DNA from 3 places in the Anaerotignum lactatifermentans genome. Region 1 is predicted to be linked to each of the others. Evidence: riboswitches for the same ligand, from Rfam matches in the RefSeq annotation. Region 1 holds a riboswitch; each other region holds the start of a gene.
The links. A riboswitch is a leader RNA that binds a small molecule or an ion and turns the genes downstream of it on or off. The one in region 1 is predicted to bind ZMP and ZTP.

Region 1 (7,485 bases):
TTTTCATGATATAATCCGCCCCGGACACAATGGTAAAGAATACTGCCAGACCCACCAGAATATTTTCGATCATGGGCATTGCCGCAAAAGGCAGATGCAGCAGAACCAGAATAATCATAATCATCTGTGTGGTTGTCTTGATCTTGCCCCACCAGCTTGCCGCCATGACAATATTGGCTTCCATGGCAAGGGTACGGAACCCGGTAATGGCAAATTCTCTTGCCAGAATCACGATAACCACCCATGCAGGCAGGTCTTCCATTGCCACCATGGATACCAGCGCGGACATCACCAGCAGTTTATCCGCCAGAGGGTCCATAAATTTCCCAAAGTTACTTACCAGATTATACTTTCTTGCAATATGTCCGTCCAAAAAGTCCGTCAGGGATGCCACAATGAAAATCGCTGTTGCAATATAACGATTCATAGGCTCATCCATGAGGAACAGCACCAACAGGAATACGGGAATGAGAATCACCCGCATGGTTGTCAGCTTATTCGGTAAATTCATCTGCATAAACGACATCTCCCATCAAATCATAGTCCCCGGCTTCTTTGATTTTCACGGAAACGAAGTCCCCGGAATAGGCTTCTTCCTCTGCATGAAAAAATACCATGCCATCAATATCCGGCGCATCCCAACGGGTACGACCGCAGTATACATTTTCTTCCGGCAGTTTGCCTTCCACCAATACTTCCAGTGTCTTGCCCACTTCCTGCTGACACAGGGAAGCGGCAATGTTTTTCTGGATGTCCATGATGATTCTCTGACGTTCTTCTTTCACTTCATCATCAATCTGGTTTTCCATTTTTGCTGCAGGGGTGCCTTCTTCCTGAGAGTAGCAGAATACACCCAGACGGTCAAAGCGCATTTCTTCCACAAATTTCTGCAAATCCGCGAATTCTTCCTCCGTTTCTCCAGGGAAGCCCACAATCAGTGTGGTACGGATGGCAATATCCGGCATCGCATCACGAAGTTTCTTCACAGTCTGGCGAATGAGTTCCTGACTGCTCTTTCTGCCCATGCGTTTCAGCACGGTATCACATCCATGCTGGATAGGCATGTCGATATAATGACAGATTTTTTCATTTTTCGCCATAACGTCGATGGTTTCCTGTGTCAGTGTTTCGGGATAACAGTACAGCAGACGAATCCACTGGATCCCTTCCACTGCCGCCAGTTTTTCCAGCAGTTCATGAAGTTTCGGTTCACCGTAAAGATCTCTGCCGTAAATGGAAGTATCCTGTGCCACAATGACCAGTTCCTTTACACCCTGTTTTGCCAAAATTTCTGCTTCTTCCACCAGACTTTCCATGGTACGGCTTCTGTGTTTGCCGCGCATTTTGGGAATGACACAGTAAGTGCAGTGGTTGTCACAGCCTTCGGAAATTTTCAGATAAGCGAAATAAGGCGCTGTGGAAAGGACACGCAGTTTGCCGTTTTCGTTCTTCATGGGCTTGTTGATGTCTTCCAGACATTTGAAGGTATGTTCGCCTCCCAGAATTCTGTCAGCGGCATCTGCCACTTCTTCGTAAGCGGCAGTACCCAAGATAGCGTCTACTTCAGGAATCTCATCAAAAAATTCCGCTTCGTAACGCTGTCCCAAGCAGCCTGCCACAATCAGACCTTTGCACTTGCCTTCTGTTTTATATTTGGCCATTTCCAGAATGGTTTCAATGCTTTCTTCCAGCGCGTCCCGGATGAAACAGCAGGTATTGACCACAATGATGTCTGCCTCCGCTTCGTCCGCTACTGCCTGATATCCTCTCTCCTGCAACAAACCCAGCATGACTTCACTGTCTACGCGGTTTTTGTCACAGCCCAAAGAGGTAAATGCTACCGTTCCTTTCATTGGTTTCCTCCTTAAACATCGATTCTCATAAAGGAAGCGGAACAACAGCAAATTCCTCTTAAGAAAACATTGTTTTTTCTTTATTTTCTTAAGAGGAATTGCGATGGCTTTCTTCAGAAGAAAACATACAAAATACAATCTTAGCAAAAATAAGAAAGCCGGAACCCTCTGCATGATAAGGTTTTCAGCTTTCTTTGTTTTCTTATGAAGATGCCCTTAAACTCTGCTCCGCTTCTTTGTCTATCCTATGAGTATACTATACTTTTTGCAAAAAATCTATGTTTTCCGCTGAATTTGTGTATTTTTCCAGCAAAGACAACATTTTCATAAAAAAGAATATCATCCACGTTTTTACACGTCAATGATATTCCCATTTTTACAGTCCGTTTTGCAGTTTTGCTGCTGTGATACAGTTTTTCATGAGCATGGCAACAGTCATGAGTCCTACGCCGCCGGGCACAGGAGAAACTGCGCCAGCCACTTCGCAAACGTCGTCAAAATCTACGTCGCCGCAAAGCTTGCCGTTTTCATTGCGATTCATGCCAACGTCAATGACAACAGCCCCTTCTTTCACCATATCTTTGGTGACAGTATGAAGCTTGCCCACTGCGCTCACCAGAATATCCGCTTCTTTGCAGATACCTTTCAAATCTTTTGTTTTGGAATGGCAGATGGTAACCGTGCCGTTTTTCTGCAAAAGCAGCATAGCGGTGGGTTTGCCTACGTTATGGCTCCGTCCAATGACAACACAGCGTTTGCCTTCGATGGTATGACCGCTGCGTTCGATCAGTTCCAGCACACCAGCAGGGGTGCAGGGCAAAAATCCCTTCTGACCTGTGTGCAGCAAGCCCACATTCAAAGGATGGAAACAGTCCACGTCTTTTTTGGGGTCTACAGCCAGAATCACTTTTTCCTCATCAATCTGAGGAGGCAAAGGCAGCTGTACCAATACTCCATGGACGCTATTGTCCATATTCAGCTGTTCCACCAGTGCCAGCAGGTCTTTTTCTTCTGTATCTTCCGGCAGTTCATAAGAACGGGAGAGGATACCCACTTTTTCACAAGCCTTTTTCTTATTATTCACATATACCATGGAAGCGGGATCGTTGCCCACCAAAACCACAGCAAGGCAGGGGGTAATCCCCTGCCGCTGTAACTTTTGTGCTTCCAAGGCAGCTTCTTCTTTGATCTGATCGGAAATCGCTTTTCCGTCGATGCGTTGTGCCTTCATAGCATAACTCCTTTATAGTTTGATTAATTAGAACAGACCAACAATGTTGCCGTCAGCGTCAATGTCGATGTTCAGTGCCGCAGGTTTTTTAGGCAGACCGGGCATTGTCATAACATCGCCCAGCAGTGCAACGATAAAGCCTGCACCAGCAGAAATGCGGATTTCTTTTACAGTTACTTCAAAGCCTTCGGGGCGACCCAGTACCTTGGGATCGTCAGACAGGGAGTACTGTGTTTTTGCGATACATACAGGGAAATGTTCAAAGCCCAGTTTTTCGATCTGTGCCAGTGTTTTCTTTGCTGCTGCTGTGAAGCTTACATGACCTGCGCCATAGATTTCCTTACATACTTTATTGATCTTTTCTTCGATGGACAGATTATCTTCGTACAGTACATGGAAATTACTTTCTTTTGTTTCCAGTGTTTCCAGAACTTTTTCAGCCAGTGCTTTACCACCTTCGCCGCCGTCAGCCCATACTTTTGCTACTGCGAATGTTGCGCCCATTTTTTCGCAGCGTTCTTTCACATAAGCCACTTCCGCGTCTGTATCCGCTACAAAGTGGTTCAGTGTAACCACAACAGGTACGCCGTATTTCTGGATATTTTCAATGTGTTTTTCCAGGTTTACAAAACCTTTTGCCAGTGCGTCCAGATTTTCGTTGCTCAAATCTGCTTTGGGAACGCCGCCATTATATTTCAATGCACGAACAGTTGCAACCAGTACAACTGCGTCAGGTTTCAGACCAGCTTTTCTGCATTTGATATCGAAGAATTTTTCTGCACCCAGGTCAGCGCCGAAGCCTGCTTCTGTTACCACATAGTCAGCCAGTTTCATAGCAAATTTTGTTGCGCGCACACTGTTGCAGCCGTGAGCGATGTTTGCGAAGGGACCGCCGTGGATGAAAGCGGGTGTGTGTTCCAATGTCTGTACCAGGTTGGGCTGCAGCGCATCTTTCAGCAGTACAGTCATGGCGCCGTCTGCGCCAATCTGTTTTGCTGTAACAGGTTCATCGTCATAAGTATAGCCAACGATGATTTTGCCCAGCATTTCTTTCAGGTCATGCAGGTCGTTTGCCAGACAGAAGATTGCCATGATTTCAGAAGCAACGGTGATCTGGAAGCTGTCTTCTCTGGGAACGCCGTTTACTTTGCCGCCCAGACCGGAAATCACATGACGAAGCTGTCTGTCATTCAGGTCCACAACTCTTTTCCAAGCGATTTTTCTGGGGTCGATGTTCAGTTCATTGCCCTGCTGGATATGGTTGTCCACCATGGAAGCCAACAGGTTGTTTGCTGTTGTGATGGCGTGCAGGTCACCTGTAAAATGCAGGTTGATGTCTTCCATAGGCACTACCTGTGCATAGCCGCCGCCGGCTGCGCCGCCTTTCACACCCATGCAGGGACCCAGAGAGGGTTCTCTCAGGCATGTCAGGGCGTTTTTGCCCATTTTCTGCAGGGCCTGTGTCAGACCGATGGTAACGGTTGTTTTGCCTTCCCCAGCAGGTGTAGGGTTTACAGCTGTTACCAGAATCAGTTTTGCGTCGGGTCTGTCTTTGATCTGATTATAATATTTATCACTTACTTTGGCTTTATACTTGCCATAACATTCCACATATTCTTCGGGGATGCCAGCTTTCGCCGCAATGGCGGTAATGGGTTCCATGGTGCATTCCTGTGCAATCTGCAAATCTGTTTTCATCTTCAAAAACTCCTCTCTCCGATTCCAATATGTCCTTGCGCTTGCCTGTCCTACTTTGAAAAAAAGCCGACAGTCCAAGCGTAATCGCCCAGACGGTCGGCATCAATTCTGTCATACTCCATGTGGTTACTCCACTTCCGTCAGTCATATGACTCTACCAAAATGGTACTATATGAGACGAAATTTGTCAATGTGCAACCTGTATGAAATCCATATTCTTTTATGCGTTTTCCTCTGTGGGGGACTGCATTTCCTCCCACTGCGCTCTGGTGATGAGGACTTTTCTTGGTTTGCTGCCTTCTTCGGGTCCAACCAGTCCCCTTCTTTCCAGTTCGTCCATGAGTCTTGCCGCACGGTTATAACCAATGCGGAACTGACGCTGAAGCATGGAAACAGAAGCCTTTTCTTTTTCCAGAATCAAATCCACTGCCTGTTCAAAAAACTCGTCTGTTTCCTCACTGGGACCGCTGGCAGTTTTTGCCACTGCTGTAATCTGATCCACCATTTCCTGTGTATATCCAGGGCGGCTGCTTTTCCGCAGGAAGTCCACAATCTGTTCCACTTCTTTATCCGTTACAAAAGCCCCCTGAATACGAGAAGGTTTTGCCTGACCGGAAGGATAGAACAGCATGTCCCCCTTGCCCAGCAGTTTTTCCGCGCCGACCATATCCAAAATGGTACGGGAGTCTATGCCGGAGGAAACGGCAAATGCCAGACGGGAAGGAATATTGGCTTTGATAACACCAGTGATAACGTCTACGGAAGGACGCTGTGTGGCAATAATCAAATGCATCCCTGCCGCACGTGCCATCTGTGCCAGACGGCAGATGGAATCCTCTACTTCGCCGGGTGCTGCCATCATCAAGTCTGCCAATTCATCGATGATGATAACAATCTGTGGCATTTTTGCTTCCGGTTCGCCTTTTTCTTCCTTCATGGCATTGAAGCCTTTGATGTCACGGACACCGCATGCCGCAAAGTCATTGTATCTTTCCAGCATTTCTCTCACTGCCCAGTTCAGTGCCGCCGACGCTTTTTTCGGGTCGGTAACAACGGGAATGAGCAAATGAGGAATACCGTTATATACACTCAGTTCTACCACTTTCGGGTCAACCAAAAGGAGTTTGACTTCTTTCGGGTCTGCCTTATACAAAATACTTGTAATCAGTGTATTGATGCAGACACTCTTACCACTGCCTGTTGCGCCGGCAATGAGCAAGTGAGGCATTTTCGCAATGTCTGTGACAATGGGATTGCCTGTAATGTCTTCCCCTAAAGCAAAAGCCAATTTGGAGGGATGTTTGCGGAAAGCATCACTTTCCAGCACTGTCCGCAGATATACGGACTTGGTTTCTTTATTTGGCACTTCAATGCCTACTGCCGCTTTACCGGGAATAGGCGCTTCAATACGAATGCCGCTGGCAGCCAGATTCAGGGCAATGTCGTCTGCCAGATTGACAATCTTGCTGACCTTGACCCCCTGACTGGGAGAAACTTCATATCGTGTAACAGTGGGACCTGCGCTGACATTGATGACGCGGGCTTCTACGCCGAAACTTTTCAGTGTCATTTCCAGTTTTCTGCCGTTTTTCTGCTGTTCCAGAATACCTGAACCACTGCTATTGCCGGGGTCACGTCCTAACAGGCTGATAGGCGGGAACACATAAGGCTTTTCTGCCGGTTCCGCAGGGGCAGCTGCTGGCTGCTGTGCTGTTTCTTTCTGGGCTTCCGGTTTTGCAGGCTCTGCCGCAGGTACGTCTGTTGGCATTTCTTCTGCCACAGGCTGTACTTCTTCCACTGGCATTTCTTCTTCTGCCATAGGTTCTTCCACTTCCAGCATGTCCATTTCTTGAGATGCTGTTTCTTCTGCATCTTCCAAATCCGCGAAATGGAAGTCTGTTTTTTCTTCTGCTGCCCGCATGGCTTCCGCCGCAAGGGCTGCCGCTTGAGATTCCATATCCCATGCTTCTTCGGGCGTTTCTCCTGCCATATTTTCTGCGGTATTATCTTCGCCGAAGATTTTTTCGTATACAGCTTCTTCCTCTGTCATTTCCACAGGTTCCTGTTTTTTGGCAACTTCTTTCAGTGGTTCTACCACCTTAAAGCGTTCCGTGGATTGAGGCGGCATCTGTGTGCCCTGCTCCAGCTCATCCACCTGCAATTTCCCGCCAAATACCACATTGAAGTCCCGTTTTGGTTCTTCCATGGGCATTTCGTTTTCTTTGACAAAGTCATAAATAGGTTCCCGTTTTTTCACGCTGTAATCCTGCTTTTTCTGACGGAAAACCGTTTCTTTGACTTCGGGATGCTCTGTGGCTTCCACTTCATGAAGCTCAATGTTGAAATCTTCTTTATTCATCACACGGCGACGCTTTGCTTCCTGTTTTTCCAGTCGTGCCGCTTCCATTTTTTCTTCCTGACGGATGCGGTCAGCCTTATTTTTGATTTTTTCATTGCGCACCTGTCTTCTGACTTTCTGATGGTCTGCCAGTGTCCCCATAGCACCAAAGAAAGAACGTCCTGTTGCCAGAATAATGGAAATCACCAGCATCGCCAGTAGAACAATGACGCTGCCCAATGCATCCAGCAGTCCAAACAGACCGCCGCCAAAGAGTCCGCCAATCAAACCGCCGTTGGTCAAAGAACCGCTGTCAAATAGCTCCATGGCTTTTTTCGCAAATCCAAGATCACCGGAAACATTCA
Region 2 (7,485 bases), on a different contig from region 1:
AAAAGGTCTGGTCAAATATGAAGTTGAAATCTCTGGCACTGTATTGGAAAAGAAGGTATATTCCATTACAGAGGAAGGACGCAGCGATTTCCTGCATTGGGAATCCAAAAAACTTCCATTGCAGCCAAATACCAAAGACGAATTTCGATTGCAATTATACTTTTCCAGTTGTCTTCCACCGGAAAAACGCATTGAACTATTGGAACACCAATTAGCCCTGCATCAAGCAAAATTGCAGAAACTAAAACGGATCATACAGAAGTTCGATGCAATTCCACCTACGGAAGAACCCTATTTTAGTGATTACCTGGTCCTTGGTGGTGCAGTTGCCAGAGAGGAAACAAGCTGCCATTGGTTAAAAACATGTATTGACCTTTGCCAGCAACGGTTGAATGATTCACAAAAGGATTGATTTTTCTTTTTCAGTTCGTTTATTTTCTTTTCTATTCTTACCTAAAAATGTAATCCTATATTTGTTATGAATCATAAACTTTTGACCAAAATCCGTTGCCGATACCAAATGCATATCTTTATCTGATGTATTTCAGACATCTTTGAGCATAGCAGAAGCACCTCTTGTTCAGCATCGCTATATACTACCACTTATTTCTATAAATGTAAATTAATGTAAGATTTTTTTACAATATTTTCACACCCTTGCACAAACATTTATACAAAAAAGCCAAACCCTTCTTAAAAGCGTTTGGCTTTTTGTCGTAAACAAATTCTATTTCTTCCTAATTATACCGCCTCGTGGAATGTACGCATGATAACTTCTCTCTGCTGATCTTTGGACAAACGATTGAAGTTTACGGCATAACCAGAAACACGAATGGTCAGTGTAGGATATTTTTCGGGGTGTTCCATGGCATCCAAAAGGATTTCTCTATTCATGACATTGACATTCAAGTGATGCGCACCCTGATAGAAATAACCATCCAAAATGTGAATCAGATTTTCAATACGCTGCGCTTCATCTTTTCCCAATGCATCAGGAACAATGGAGAATGTATTGGAAACACCATCCTGACATACATTTCTATAAGGAATTTTTGCAACAGAATTCAAAGAAGCCAATGCACCATTTTCGTCCCTGCCATGCATGGGGTTTGCACCGGGAGCCAAAGGTTCCCCATGTTTTCTACCATCAGGTGTTGTACCTGTTTTTTTGCCATACATGACATTGCTTGTGATGGTCAAAGCAGACAGTGTATGTTTTGCATTGCGGTAGATGGGATGCTTCTTCAATGCATTGGAGAAATAGGTTGCCACTTCCACTGCCAGTTCATCCACACGGTCGTCGTCATTGCCGTATTTCGGGAAATCCCCTTCCACGTTAAAATCTACAGTCACACCATTTTCATCACGGACAGGAGTTACTTTGGCAAACTTGATGGCAGAAAGAGAGTCTGCCACAACAGAAATGCCAGCCATACCAAAGGCGGTCAGTCGTTCCACATTGCCGTCATGAAGCGCCATCTGGCTTGCTTCATACGCGTATTTATCGTGCATGTAGTGGATGATATTGATGGTATCCACATAAAGTTCTGCAACATAGTCCAGCACCTTTTTGTAACGATCCCAAACTTCATCAAAATCTAAAACTTCGTTTTTCAATGGTTTGATTCCGGGAACTACAGGCACTTTCTGCAATTCGTCCACGCCTGCGTTTAACGCCATCAGCAGAGATTTTGCCAGATTTGCTCTTGCGCCGAAGAACTGCATCTGTTTGCCCACACGCATAGCGGATACACAGCAGGAGATGGCATAATCATCGCCGTAAAGAGGACGCATGACATCATCGTTTTCATACTGAATAGAATCTGTCTGAATGCTCATTTTTGCGCAGTATTTCTTGAATTCTTCCGGCAGATCTCTGCTCCACAGTACTGTCATATTGGGTTCCGGTGCTGTTCCCAGATTGGTCAGGGTATGCAGATAACGGAAGGAATTTTTTGTAACCAAAGGTCTGCCATTGATGCTGACACCGCCAATGGCTTCTGTCACCCAAGTGGGATCGCCGCCGAAAAGTTCGTTATATTCCGGTGTTCTCAGGTGCCGCACCAGTCTTAATTTAATGATGAACTGATCAATGAGTTCCTGCGCTTCTTTTTCTGTGATAACACCGTTTTGCAAATCTCTTTCGATGTAAATATCCAGGAATGTGGATGTACGTCCCAAGGAAATAGCGGCACCATTGTTTTCTTTTACCCCTGCCAGATATGCCATATACAAAAACTGAACGGCTTCTTTGGCATTTTTCGCAGGTTCGCTGATATCCACACCATATTTCATTGCCATGGATTTCATTTCTTTCAGCGCTTGAATCTGCATGCTGATTTCTTCTCGCAAACGGATTCTTTCATCTGTCATAGGACCATCAAACTTGTCCTGTTCCTTTTCTTTTTCGCCAATGAGGAAATCCACACCATAGAGGGCAACTCTTCTGTAATCCCCAATGACACGACCACGACCATAAGCGTCAGGCAGACCTGTTAAAAGACCTACGTGTCTTGCTACTTTTGTTCTCTTTGGATATGCGTCGAATACGCCTTCGTTATGAGTTTTCCGATAAGCATGGAAATCTTTTTCCAGCTGGGGATTCAATTCATAGCCGTACTGTTCCAAGGCACTTTTTGCCATTTTCATGCCGCCATAAAGATTGACAATCCGTTTCAGGGGCGCATCTGTCTGCAAGCCCACAATTACCTCATTTTCCTTGTCAATATATCCCGGTGCAAAATTGTCAATACCGGATACGATATTGGTTTCCACATCCAGAATGCCTTTTTTCATTTCTTCCAAAATCAGTTCATGGCATTTATCCCATACTTTCTGTGTTCTATCTGTAACCCCTTCCAGGAAAGTGTCATCACCTTCGTAAAGGGTATAGTTTTTCTGAATAAAGTTTCTGACATCAATTTCTTTTGTCCATTTTCCTGTCTGAAAACCCTGCCAAGCCATTGTATTCATTTCTGCGTCATCCTTTCTAACCACATGTTATGCAATCATTTCCGTCAGCAAATTTTGAAGATACTGTATTTTTTTCTGTTCCATAGGCGGAACGCCTTCCAGAGAATATGGAATGCCTAAAGCATGGTATTTTCCCACGCCCATGGTATGGTAAGGCAACAGTTCCACTTTCTGTACATTAGGAATTGTCTGAATCATTTCCCCCAATTGCCGAATATGCGCTTCCTCATCAGTCAAACCGGGCACTACTACATGCCTGATCCAAAGCGGAACATTCTTTGCAATGACCGTTTCCAAGAACGTTTTCGCAATGGAAAAATCGCCTCCCGTCAGTTTGTGGTATTTCTCCGATATCACATGCTTGATATCAAAGATCACCAGATCTGTGTAATCCAGCAATGCATCATAAGAACCATTTCCATAACCTGCCGTATCCAGACAGGTAGAAATATGCTCGGCTTTACAGGCTTTGAACAATTCCGTTACAAAATCCGCCTGCAACAAAGGTTCCCCACCGGAACAGGTGACACCACCTGTATTGCCGTAATAGGGACGATAACGTTTCAGCATCTTCATAATTTGACCTACATCCATTTCTTTTCCGCCGGAGAGCTGCCATGTATCAGGGTTATGGCAGTAGCGGCACCGCAAATGGCACCCCTGCAGAAAAAGAACGGTACGGATTCCAGGTCCATCCACAAGTCCCATGGACTCAATGGAATGGATTCTGCCTTGCTGCATATCATCACCTCTTTCTATCCAATTTTTTGAAATAGAAAAAGCCGCACGCCCGGGCTTTTCCTGCCCAGACGGTCGGCTTGTGGTAACGATTATACTCCATGTGGTTAGATCCACGATTCCGTCAGTCATATAATCCACGAGTTGATACTAGCATACTTTATTTTGTGTGTCAAATGGAAATCTTTAGAAATTTGTGTTTTTCACAAAGATTATTGTTTTTTTGTCGAAAACATTTTATTTTCTTCTGTTTCGTGACAAGATTCTTGTAAATTTTATATAGACAAGATGTGACAGAGAATCTGTTCTTTTTTAACAACAACACCTTTATTTCAATGAAGTCCAATTGCCATTTTCATAAACATATCCGTATTCTTTCCAAATATCGGTCTGTTCCAAATCATTGTTTGCGACAAAAAGCTTCTCACCATCGTATAAACAGTCCAACTTATCTCCATTAGAAAGTTCCAATGTCATGGCAAACATACGATATGGATATTGGGGAATGGTGCCCATGGCATCGGTACTTTTCTGGTTGATGGTTTTCCCATTTCCTTTTCCTCGTAATTCCAGCTTTCCATTGTTGAAAGAATAGGAAATGCCTAACTCCTTCAGAACAGCAGAAAGTTCCGTATACTCTTCCTGAATGGTCAGAATGGAAACCCCTGCACATTCTCCCGCTTTCACTTCTTCCAAAGGGAAAGAGCCCTTCTTTGTTTTCAGAATATCCCCTTTCTGCAGCACGTCTATCCCTAGCTTATGCGCTGTATTTTTCTCTGCCCGCATCAGATACTGGGAACAGTTTTCAAAAGAAAAACGATTTGGTGCTTCTGGATTGCCATGGACAGAATTTCTATTTGTTTTTGTAATCTGTTCCAGATTCTCAGGTAAAACCTCCTCATTTCCATTCTGGTCATATAAAACAGTTTTTTCCGATATGGATGCATCTTCTTTGAATGAAACAGGCTGTCCAATCAACTCTTCCGCATCAACAAGCAATTCTCCCTGGCAGGCATAAGTGCCAATCTGCAGACCATTGATATATGTTTCATATTTCCATCCATCCTGCACATGTGGGATATCGCCTTTTTTTATCTTCATTTGGATAAATATCCTCCTGCCACAAAACGATTTCTGATACCATGCCCGATCTGGTTTCCAGTGTACGACTTTCTGCAGCATCCACAAAAAATCCAGAGTCCAGCAAATCTTTTAGATAAACATACACTTTTTCATTCTGGCAAATATATGGAATGGCTTCTCCCTCTATTTCAACGGTTCGGGTATCAGCCTGCATTCCTTTGCAAAGCACCCATGCCACACATAAAGCACAGGCAGTCGCCAGAAAAACGAGGCTTCTTTTCATTGTTCTTCCCTCGCTTCCTCCATTATGAAAGCATAAAACCAATATTGATGAATCCTTTATGCAAGCCTGCAAATGCCAGACCCGCTGATTCGCTATAAATTTCTCCTGTATATTCATTGAAATAGATTGGGAAATTTTCGAACCCTTTTAACTCATATACATAAAATCTGGCAAGTTTTTTCCCGGTATAGGTCACTGCCGAAGCATCATAGTAAAACTTCTGCTCAATTTCCTGATTTGTTTCTTCTTTTGCAGCAATCAAATCCTTCTGATACTGAACAGAAACATCAGTGATTTTTTCCAGACCATTTTTGGAAACATATTGGGGCTTTGTTCCGTTCGGCATTTCAATGGCAATGACACTGACTTTTACCCAATTGGGGGATTCCGAATTATCTTCATGACAATAAGTTTTTTCGTAGTCATCCACATACTGTACCTTTCCACCAAAGGTCTCCGCAACAAAGCGCAGTGGAACATACAAATAATCGTAATCACACAGGTAATAAGATGCAGCCATTTCATGACCATTCAGCAGCACGGTACTTTCATTATATCTTGGAAAAACAAGGGTGTTGTCCCCTTTTTTCAATGTCAGATAATTTCCAGACTCATCGGTCAGATCATAGGTAATGCCCAGAGGTTCTGCGATTTTTTCCAAAGGGGCATACACAACACCATCTTGCAGCACGGTTTCTGGTTCCGGTACAAATCCGCCGTTAATCATCAGCAGACGGATACCATTTTTTACATCTCTTTCATAAGTGCTCTCCTCGCAATTTGAATCTAAATTCAAAAAAGAAATTTCATAAAAATCTGATAATTCTGTTTGATAAATACGTACATCAGCCTTGTTTTCTGTCCATTTGAGCGGTTCTGCCCCCAATGCGCACTCACCTGCTGGCAAAAGAAACGCAAAGCAAAGAAGCGGAACTGCCAGTTTTTTCCCAATACTGCAATCAAACTTTTTCATAGTCATCCCTCTTTCCCAATCATCCAAACAATGCCTCTTTTAATGTATCTTGAAAAATACATCTATATGTTTATCATATCATAGAAAGGAATAAAGAATAGGAAAGCCCTCGTTTTGTAAGAATTTCTTTCGAAATTTATGATACTGCTCATGTCTCAACAAAGAAAAAAGCAGCGAAATATCATCTCGCTGCTAAAGTTGTTTTTCTTTTCATAGAATCATCTAAAATGCATATCACTCCAGTTCAAATGCTCCTGTGTACAATTGATAATAAGTGCCTTTCTGTGCAATCAATTCCTCGTGACTGCCGCGTTCAATGATTCTGCCGTGGTCCAGTACCATAATGGCTTGGCTGTTCCGAATGGTTGATAACCGATGGGCAATGACAAAAACAGTTCTTCCTTTCATCAGATTATCCATACCATCCTGTACCAATGCCTCAGTACGTGTATCAATGGAAGATGTGGCTTCGTCAAGAATCATGACAGGCAGGTCTGCCACTGCGGCACGAGCAATGGAAATTAACTGCCGCTGTCCTTGAGAAAGACTGGAACCATTCCCTGTCAGGACTGTCTGGTAGCCCTGCGACAATCGTCTGATAAAATCATCTGCATTTGCAAGTTTTGCAGCCGCAATACATTCTTCGTCGGTAGCATCTAATTTACCATATCGAATATTATCCATCACGGTTCCGGTAAACAAGTTTACATCCTGCAATACAATACCCAGGGACTTCCGCAGATCAGGCTTGCGGATTTTCGAAATATCAATGCCGTCATAATAGATTTTCCCATCTGCTATGTCATAAAAGCGATTGATCAAGTTGGTGATGGTTGTTTTTCCGACACCGGTTGCACCAACGAAAGCAATCTTTTGACCCGGTTTGGCAAACAGGGATATATTTCGAAGAACAAGCTTTCTGGGTTCATACCCAAAGTCCACATGCTCCAGACGGATATCGCCGGTCAATTCCCGATAGATTACCTGACCACTTTCCTTGTCAGGCTGCTTCCAGAACCATGTGCCTGTCATTTCGTCTGTTTCTGTAATTTTTCCCTTTTCGTCTTTTTTCCCTTTGACCAATGTCACATAGCCTTGGTCTGTTTCCAATTTTTCATCCATTAACTGAAAAACACGTTTTGCGCCGGCAAGCCCCATGGCAATGAGAGAAACCTGCATGGCTGCCTGTCCGATTGTTTGAGAAAGCTGTCTTGCCATACCCAAAAAGGAAATAATGATACCAACAGATATAGTTCCGATGCCAGCCAAAGACAGATTACCTACCTGAAAATGCAGAAGCAAACCGCCAATGATTGCCAAAGACACGTACATCAGATTCCCTACGTTGTTCAGAATTGGCATCAAGATATTCCCAAATTGAAATGCCTTTTCACTGTCGGAAAAAAGCTGATCATTGATTTTTACAAAATCGCTC
Region 3 (7,485 bases), on a different contig from region 1:
CATGTGCGGAATTTGAACTGTTCAGAAAATACTTCCTGCATTTCCTTGCTGGCATAACGGGTAGAAAAAGGTGAAATATAAATTTCCTTGTTTTCGTGCATCCTGTACTCCTCTTTTGATTTATTTGTTTTTGTTGATCATTCTGTTTTCCACAGCGCCTGTTTCCAGGTCAATGTAGCGAACATAAATGGAGATTTTGTTCTGTTCATTCAGGTTTTCCCAGATTTCATTCAGGAAGGTGTCGATGTCATCGGGGATTGCCACACGTTCGGGTTCACCCTGGAATGTAGGCAGGGGGTTGCCGTCGCAAGCGTAAGTATGGATGAAGTGACCCAGACCTGCTGTTGCAGCATAGGAGAAGGTGTAGCGGTTGCATGCGCTGCCTTCTGCGTCTGCGCTTTTCAGGATACTCATTTTGTATGCGAAATCTTTTTCCCCGAATGTGAGCATACCGCTGATTCTGGGGGTAAAGTTGGGTGCGTCAGGTTCAAATTCTCTTGTTTCCAGAGCTTCTTCGAATGTTTTGCCGTCTTTGATGAAGTCATAAACGGTGTCTGTCTGGTCGCCGTTTGTGACAATCAGTTTGTTTTCCCATTTTTTGATGGGAGAATAAATGATCAGGGAAGGGTCTTCTACTTTGGAAACATCGAAGGGTTCGATGATGACTTCATCGCCTTTTTCGATGAACACACGGTTACGGCTGTTTTCGCTGCGGCCCATGATGAAGTAAGCCACTACCGCTTTTTTGGCATCTGCTGTTTTGCCGATGACAATGCCTCTGCCCACATAAGCGTTATCTTTCACCAGTGTAGCCATAGAATCTTTTCTGTAAATATCCATGAAAATTATCTTCCTTTCTGCAATTCTTTGGAAACCTGCTCTGTGGCACGGGGCAGCAGAATCCATTCCGCTTCCTCCATGACACGGCGCTGGAGCACTTCCGGTGTATCTCCGTCTTTGACCTCAACGGCTTTCTGCATGAGAATTTCGCCGCCGTCGGGGATTTCATTGACATAATGCACCGTTGCCCCTGTTACCTTCACCCCATAAGCCAAAGCCGCTTCGTGGACTTTCAGACCATAATACCCTTTTCCGCAGAAAGAAGGGATCAAAGAGGGGTGGATATTGATAATCCGCTTAGGGAAAGCGGAAGTAAAGTTTTCACTGAGAATGGACATGAAGCCTGCCAGAACGATGAGTTCAATGCCATATTCTTTCAGGACTTCTTTGACCTTTTCTTCATAAGCCAGCTGGGAATCGAATTCCTTTCTGACAACCACAACGGAAGGAATGTTGTTTTCTGCCGCTCTTGTCAGGGCATAAGCCTTATGGTTGCTGGCAAGTACCAAGGCGATTTCGCCGCTTTGCAGGATGCCGCTTTTCTGGGCGTCAATCAATGCCTGCAAATTGGTGCCGCCGCCGGAAACAAAAACTGCGATTTTTGTTTTCAGCATATCACCACGCCCTCCTCGGAAGGAATGATTTCGCCCATGATGTAAGCGTCTTCACCGTTTGCTTTCAGGATTTCCAGTGCTTTTTCAGCGTCTGCTTTGGCAACCACAACGCTCATGCCAACACCCATGTTGAATGTGTTGAACATGTCACGTTCGGGAATGTTGCCTTTTTCTGCCAACAGTTTGAAGATGGGAGGAATACGCAGTGCGCTCTTGTCAATTTTCGCACCGAAGCCCTTGGGGATGCTTCTGGGAATGTTTTCATAGAAGCCGCCGCCTGTGATATGAGAAACTGCTTTTACTTTTACTTCTTCGAACAGTGCCAGCATGGGTTTTACATAGATTTTTGTAGGTGCCAGCAGTGTTTCACCCAGGGATTTACCGCCCAGTTCTGCCAGAGGTGTTTTGATGTCTGCGTTTTCCACATCAAATACACGGCGAACCAGAGAGAAACCGTTGGAGTGTACGCCGCTGGAAGGCAGTGCGATGACAACGTCGCCAGCTTCCATGGTTTTGTTGTCCAGGATTTTATCTTTGTCAACAACGCCTACTGCAAAACCAGCCAGATCGTATTCGTCTTCGGGGTAGAAACCAGGCATTTCTGCTGTTTCACCGCCGATGAGAGCAGCGCCGGACTGTACGCAGCCTTCTGCTACGCCGGAAACAATGGCTGCTACTTTTTCAGGGAAGTTTTTGCCTACGGCAATATAGTCCAGGAAGAACAGAGGTTTTGCGCCGCAGCAAATGATGTCGTTGACACACATAGCTACACAGTCGATACCTACTGTGTCATGTTTGTCCATCAAAAACGCCAGTTTCAGTTTTGTGCCAACACCGTCAGTACCGCTTACCAGTACGGGTTTTGTGATGCCTGTCAGATCCATTTCAAACAGACCGCCAAAACCGCCGATATCGGACATTGCACCTGCTGTTACGGTTCTTGCAATGTGTTTTTTCATCAGTTCCACTGCCTGATACCCAGCGGTAATATCCACACCTGCAGCTTTATAGCTTTCACTTTGACTTTTCATGATTGTTGCTCCTTTCGCTCAGCTTGCCTTCAAATCTGTTCTTGCACGTTTCTGTGGGAACTTCTGTGGGATAATTCCCATCAAAGCAGGCGGCACAATATCCGCAGCCCTTGGGAGTACCCATGAGCATGCCCAGATGGTCCAGATTCAGATAGCCGATGCTGTCCGCACCGATGATATCCCGAATCTCATCCATGGTATGATTCACCGCAATGAGGTTTTCCTGGGAATCCACGTCTGTTCCGTAATAACAAGGGAATAAAAACGGCGGTGCGGAAGAACGGACATGGACTTCTTTTGCCCCTGCTTCCCGCAGCAGTTTGACGATTCTTGCAGAGGTGGTGCCTCTGACAATGGAGTCGTCCACCATAACCACACGTTTTCCCCTGATGGTTTCTGATATTACATTCAGCTTGATCTTTACTTTATCCTCTCTCGCCTTTTGTCCCGGCGCGATAAAGGTACGACCGATATATTTATTCTTGATAAATCCCATGCCATATGGAATGCCGGACTGTCTGGCATATCCAATGGCTGCGTCGATACCGGAATCCGGCACACCAATGACAACATCCGCCTGTACGGGATGTTCCATGGCAAGACAGGCACCTGCCGTTACTCTGGCACGATGTACGCTGACGCCGTCGATTCTGGAATCGGGTCTGGAAAAATAAATATGTTCAAAAATACACAAATGCTTCTCTGCTTCACCCATATGGTCGGAAATGGTACGGATTTCATCGCCGTCAAAGACCACGATTTCACCGGGTTCCACATCCCGCACAAAGGCTGCGCTGACTGCATCCAGCGCGCATGTTTCCGAAGCAATGACGTAAGTCCCTTCTTTTGTGACACCATAGCAGAGAGGATGGAATCCATGGGGATCTCTTGCCGCAATCATCTTGGTTGCAGACATGACCACCAGAGAGTAAGCCCCCTTGATGCGATACATTGCCTGATTGACCGCCTCCTCAATGGAAGGTGCTTTCAGCCGTTCCTTGGTGATGATGTAGGAAATGACTTCTGTATCACTGGTGGTGTGGAATATGGAACCTTCCAGCTCCAGTTCCCGCCGCAGTTCAAAGGAATTGACCAGATTGCCGTTATGTGCCAGAGCCATTGCGCCTTTCACATGGTTCACAACGATGGGCTGGGCATTGATTCTGCCACCGCCGCCGGTTGTGCCATAGCGCACATGACCCACTGCCATGCTCCCTTCCCCCAGATGCTCCATCACCGCTGGGGTAAACACATCATTGACCAGACCGCCGTCCTTATGATATGTGAACACGCCCTCGTCGTTGACTACAATCCCACAGCTTTCCTGTCCCCGATGCTGCAGGGCAAACAAACCGTAATATGCCGTAGATGCAACGGATGTTTTCTCCTTGGCATATACACCAAAAACGCCGCATTCTTCATGGATCTTATTCATTTTTCCAGCTCCTTGTTCCGCCTGTCTTTTCTGACAGGGGTTCTTTTGTATCTGTGTTTATTTCGTATGTATGGTATCAGTGGTTGTATTTTGCTTCCACTGCTTTGTTCTTTTCCAGTACTTTTGCTGCTGCTTCTGCTCTGGCTGCATCCAGTTTTGCTGCCAGTTCCGCGTCAGATGCACCCAGTACCTGAATTGCCAGCAGAGCCGCATTTTCTGCGCCGTCAATGGCTACAGTTGCAACGGGAATGCCGCCGGGCATCTGTACGGTAGAAAGCAGTGCATCCAGACCGTCCAGTGTAGAGGATTTTACAGGAATGCCGATGACAGGCAGTGTTGTGTTGGCTGCAATGGCGCCTGCCAGATGAGCTGCCTTGCCTGCTGCCGCGATGATGGCACCAAAGCCGTTTGCTCTTGCCTGCTGTGCAAACTCTTTTGCTTCTACAGGTGTTCTATGTGCGGAATATACATGCACTTCATAAGGCACACCAAATTTGTCCAGTGTTGTCATTGCCTTTTCCAATACAGGAAGATCACTGTCGCTGCCCATTACAATACCGATTTTTTTCATGGATAAACCTCCTCAAAAATAATACAAATTCCTTTTGCAGACGCAAAAAAGGACAGTCTGATTCCTTGGCGGAAACAGGACTGCCCAGACGGTCGACAAAAAGCAGCACGCTTTCCTTCTTTTCTCCTCATTGACAGCAAAAAAGCGATATTTCCATTCATCAAAAACACCGCCGACCACCATCATGCAGAAGAAACAGACCGAAGAAATTCTGTTAAGCCCGGCATTCATAAAAATATCCGCCAGGCAGTACTGCACTGCTTAGAAAAAATTCCGATTTTCTGCTCCCCTGTGGTTTCCCACCAATCCGTCAGTTACAGAAAACCGCTTTATTTGACAAGTTCAGTCTAACACATTTTCCAATTTCCTGTCAATGAAGGGGAAAGAATTTTCCCCAAAAGAAATGCTTGACAGAGCCAAATCCCTATGATATACTACTGACAATTTGTAAAGAAATATATAACAACCATGCAGACAGAAGAAAGGAGAGAAATACATTGAACTACATTTTATCCAATGCAAACGTATTTATGCAGGGCGAATTTGTAAAATCCAACGTATTTGTCAACAATGGTATCATTACCGATATTTCTTCCGCCGCACCCACAAAAGGCAGCATTGTTTTCGATTTGGAAGGTTTCGCTATCTTTCCCGGTTTCATTGATGTTCATACGCATCTGAGAGAACCGGGATTTTTTTATAAAGAGACCATCCGTACCGGTACACAGGCGGCAGCACACGGCGGTTACACCACCATTTGTGCAATGCCAAACCTGAATCCAGTGCCCGATTGTGCCGAAACACTGGCACCTCAGCTGGAAGCCATCGAAAAAACCGCTTTGATTGAAGTCCTGCCTTATGGTGCCATCACTTATGGTGAAAAAGGCGAAGCTCTTGCGGATTTTGATGCACTGGCACCTCATGTTTGTGCCTTTTCCGATGATGGACGAGGTGTACAAAGTGACGAAATGATGCGCCAGGCGATGAAAAAAATCAAACAACTTGACAAAATGGTAGCCGCACACTGCGAAGTCAATGAACTGCTCAATGGCGGCTATATTCATGCAGGCGAATATTGTGCGCAGCACGGACACAAAGGTATCTGCTCCGAAAGTGAATGGAAGCAGATCGAGCGCGACATTGCTTTGGTAAGAGAAACAGGATGTGACTATCACGTCTGCCACATCTCCACCAAAGAAGGCGTGGAACTGATCCGTCAGGCGAAAAAAGAAGGGCTTCCCGTTTCCTGCGAAACAGGTCCTCATTATCTGGTACTGACTGATATGGACTTGCAGGAGGACGGCAGATTCAAAATGAATCCCCCTCTGCGCAGCAAAGCAGATCAGGATGCCCTCATCGCAGGCATTCTGGACGGCACCATCGACATGATTGCCACCGACCATGCGCCCCATTCCGCTGAGGAAAAAAGCAAAGGTCTGGAAAAGAGCATGATGGGTATCGTAGGACTGGAAACAGCCTTCCCCATTTTGTACACCAATCTGGTGAAAAAAGGAGTTCTTACCTTAAATATGCTCATTGATCTGATGCACACAAATCCGTCCAAACGTTTCGGCATCGGCACACCTCTTGCTGTTGGCATGCCTGCCAACCTGACTGTGTACGATCTGAACGAAACATACACCATTGACCCTGCGGAGTTCTGCTCCATGGGCAAAAGCACACTCTTCACCGGCTGGGAAGTATCCGGCAGATGTAAACTGACCATGTACAAAGGGATTCCTGTATGGGAAGAAAATCTGGACAGCCGGAAAACAACCATATTATAATAAATTCAGGTAACTAGGAAATTTTATATATATAATTCTTAAGGAGGAATTACAATATGCCAAAGAGAACTGACCTCAAAAAAATTCTGATTATCGGCTCCGGCCCCATCGTGATCGGACAGGCTGCCGAATTTGACTATGCAGGCACACAGGCTTGCCTTGCCCTGAAAGAAGAAGGCTATGAAGTTGTGCTGGTAAACTCCAACCCCGCTACCATCATGACAGACACAACCATTGCAGACAAGGTTTACATGGAACCCCTGACACTGGAATATGTTGCAAAAATCCTGCGTTATGAACGTCCCGACGCCATCGTTCCCGGTATCGGCGGTCAGACAGGTCTGAATCTGGCAATGCAGCTGGAAAAGAAAGGCGTTCTGAGAGAATGCCAGGTTGAACTGCTGGGCACAAGCTGCGACAGTATCGAACGCGCTGAAGACAGAGAACTGTTCAAAGAACTCTGCCAGGAAATCGGCGAACCCGTAATTCCTTCCATCATCACATACTCCGTTGAAGAAGCCATCGACGCTGCAAAAGAAATCGGCTACCCCGTTGTACTGCGTCCCGCATTCACACTGGGCGGCACAGGCGGCGGTTTTGCAAACAACGAAACTGAACTGGTTGAAATCATGGAAAACGCTCTGAAACTTTCCCCCGTACACCAGGTACTGGTAGAAAAGAGCGTAAAAGGCTACAAAGAAATCGAATTCGAAGTAATGCGTGACGGCACAGACCACGCCATCACCATCTGCGGTATGGAAAACATCGACCCCGTTGGTGTACACACAGGTGACTCCATCGTTGTGGCTCCTATCCTGACACTGAGCGATGCAGACTTCAACATGCTCCGTGACAGCGCTCTGAAAATCATCCGCGCGCTGAAAATCGAAGGTGGTTGTAACGTACAGTTCGCACTGGACCCCAACTCCTCCAAATACTATCTGATCGAAGTGAACCCTCGTGTATCTCGTTCTTCCGCACTGGCATCCAAAGCAAGCGGTTACCCCATCGCACGTGTAACAGCTAAAATCGCTGTTGGTATGACACTGGACGAAATCAAGATTTCCGAAACAAACGCAAACTTCGAACCCGCACTGGACTACATCGTAGCAAAAATGCCTCGTTTCCCCTTCGACAAATTTGCTACAGCAGCAAACACACTGGGCACACAGATGAAAGCAACTGGCGAAGTTATGGGTATCGGCAG

Region 2: another riboswitch for ZMP and ZTP. It lies ahead of pflA (pyruvate formate-lyase-activating protein); the one in region 1 lies ahead of INF29_RS07335 (formate--tetrahydrofolate ligase).
Region 3: another riboswitch for ZMP and ZTP. It lies ahead of purE (5-(carboxyamino)imidazole ribonucleotide mutase); the one in region 1 lies ahead of INF29_RS07335 (formate--tetrahydrofolate ligase).

The regions. Positions count from the first base shown of each region.
Region 1 covers NZ_JADCKK010000022.1:797-8,281, forward strand. The annotation lists gene pgsA (CDP-diacylglycerol--glycerol-3-phosphate 3-phosphatidyltransferase) at 1-511, opposite strand, end outside; gene rimO (30S ribosomal protein S12 methylthiotransferase RimO) at 495-1,853, opposite strand; gene folD (bifunctional methylenetetrahydrofolate dehydrogenase/methenyltetrahydrofolate cyclohydrolase FolD) at 2,230-3,084, opposite strand; gene INF29_RS07335 (formate--tetrahydrofolate ligase) at 3,112-4,782, opposite strand; ZMP/ZTP riboswitch at 4,862-4,940, opposite strand; gene INF29_RS07340 (FtsK/SpoIIIE family DNA translocase) at 5,003-7,485, opposite strand, start outside.
Region 2 covers NZ_JADCKK010000012.1:17,558-25,042, reverse strand. The annotation lists gene INF29_RS04725 (PadR family transcriptional regulator) at 1-412, shown strand, start outside; gene pflB (formate C-acetyltransferase) at 742-2,973, opposite strand; gene pflA (pyruvate formate-lyase-activating protein) at 3,001-3,714, opposite strand; ZMP/ZTP riboswitch at 3,770-3,853, opposite strand; gene INF29_RS04710 (hypothetical protein) at 4,039-4,812, opposite strand; gene INF29_RS04705 (hypothetical protein) at 4,760-5,077, opposite strand; gene INF29_RS04700 (stalk domain-containing protein) at 5,100-6,050, opposite strand; gene INF29_RS14505 (ABC transporter ATP-binding protein) at 6,285-7,485, opposite strand, start outside.
Region 3 covers NZ_JADCKK010000005.1:43,967-51,451, forward strand. The annotation lists gene purB (adenylosuccinate lyase) at 1-101, opposite strand, end outside; gene INF29_RS02325 (IMP cyclohydrolase) at 121-840, opposite strand; gene purN (phosphoribosylglycinamide formyltransferase) at 846-1,454, opposite strand; gene purM (phosphoribosylformylglycinamidine cyclo-ligase) at 1,448-2,485, opposite strand; gene purF (amidophosphoribosyltransferase) at 2,469-3,920, opposite strand; gene purE (5-(carboxyamino)imidazole ribonucleotide mutase) at 3,997-4,491, opposite strand; ZMP/ZTP riboswitch at 4,726-4,819, opposite strand; gene INF29_RS02350 (dihydroorotase) at 4,989-6,278, shown strand; gene carB (carbamoyl-phosphate synthase large subunit) at 6,335-7,485, shown strand, end outside.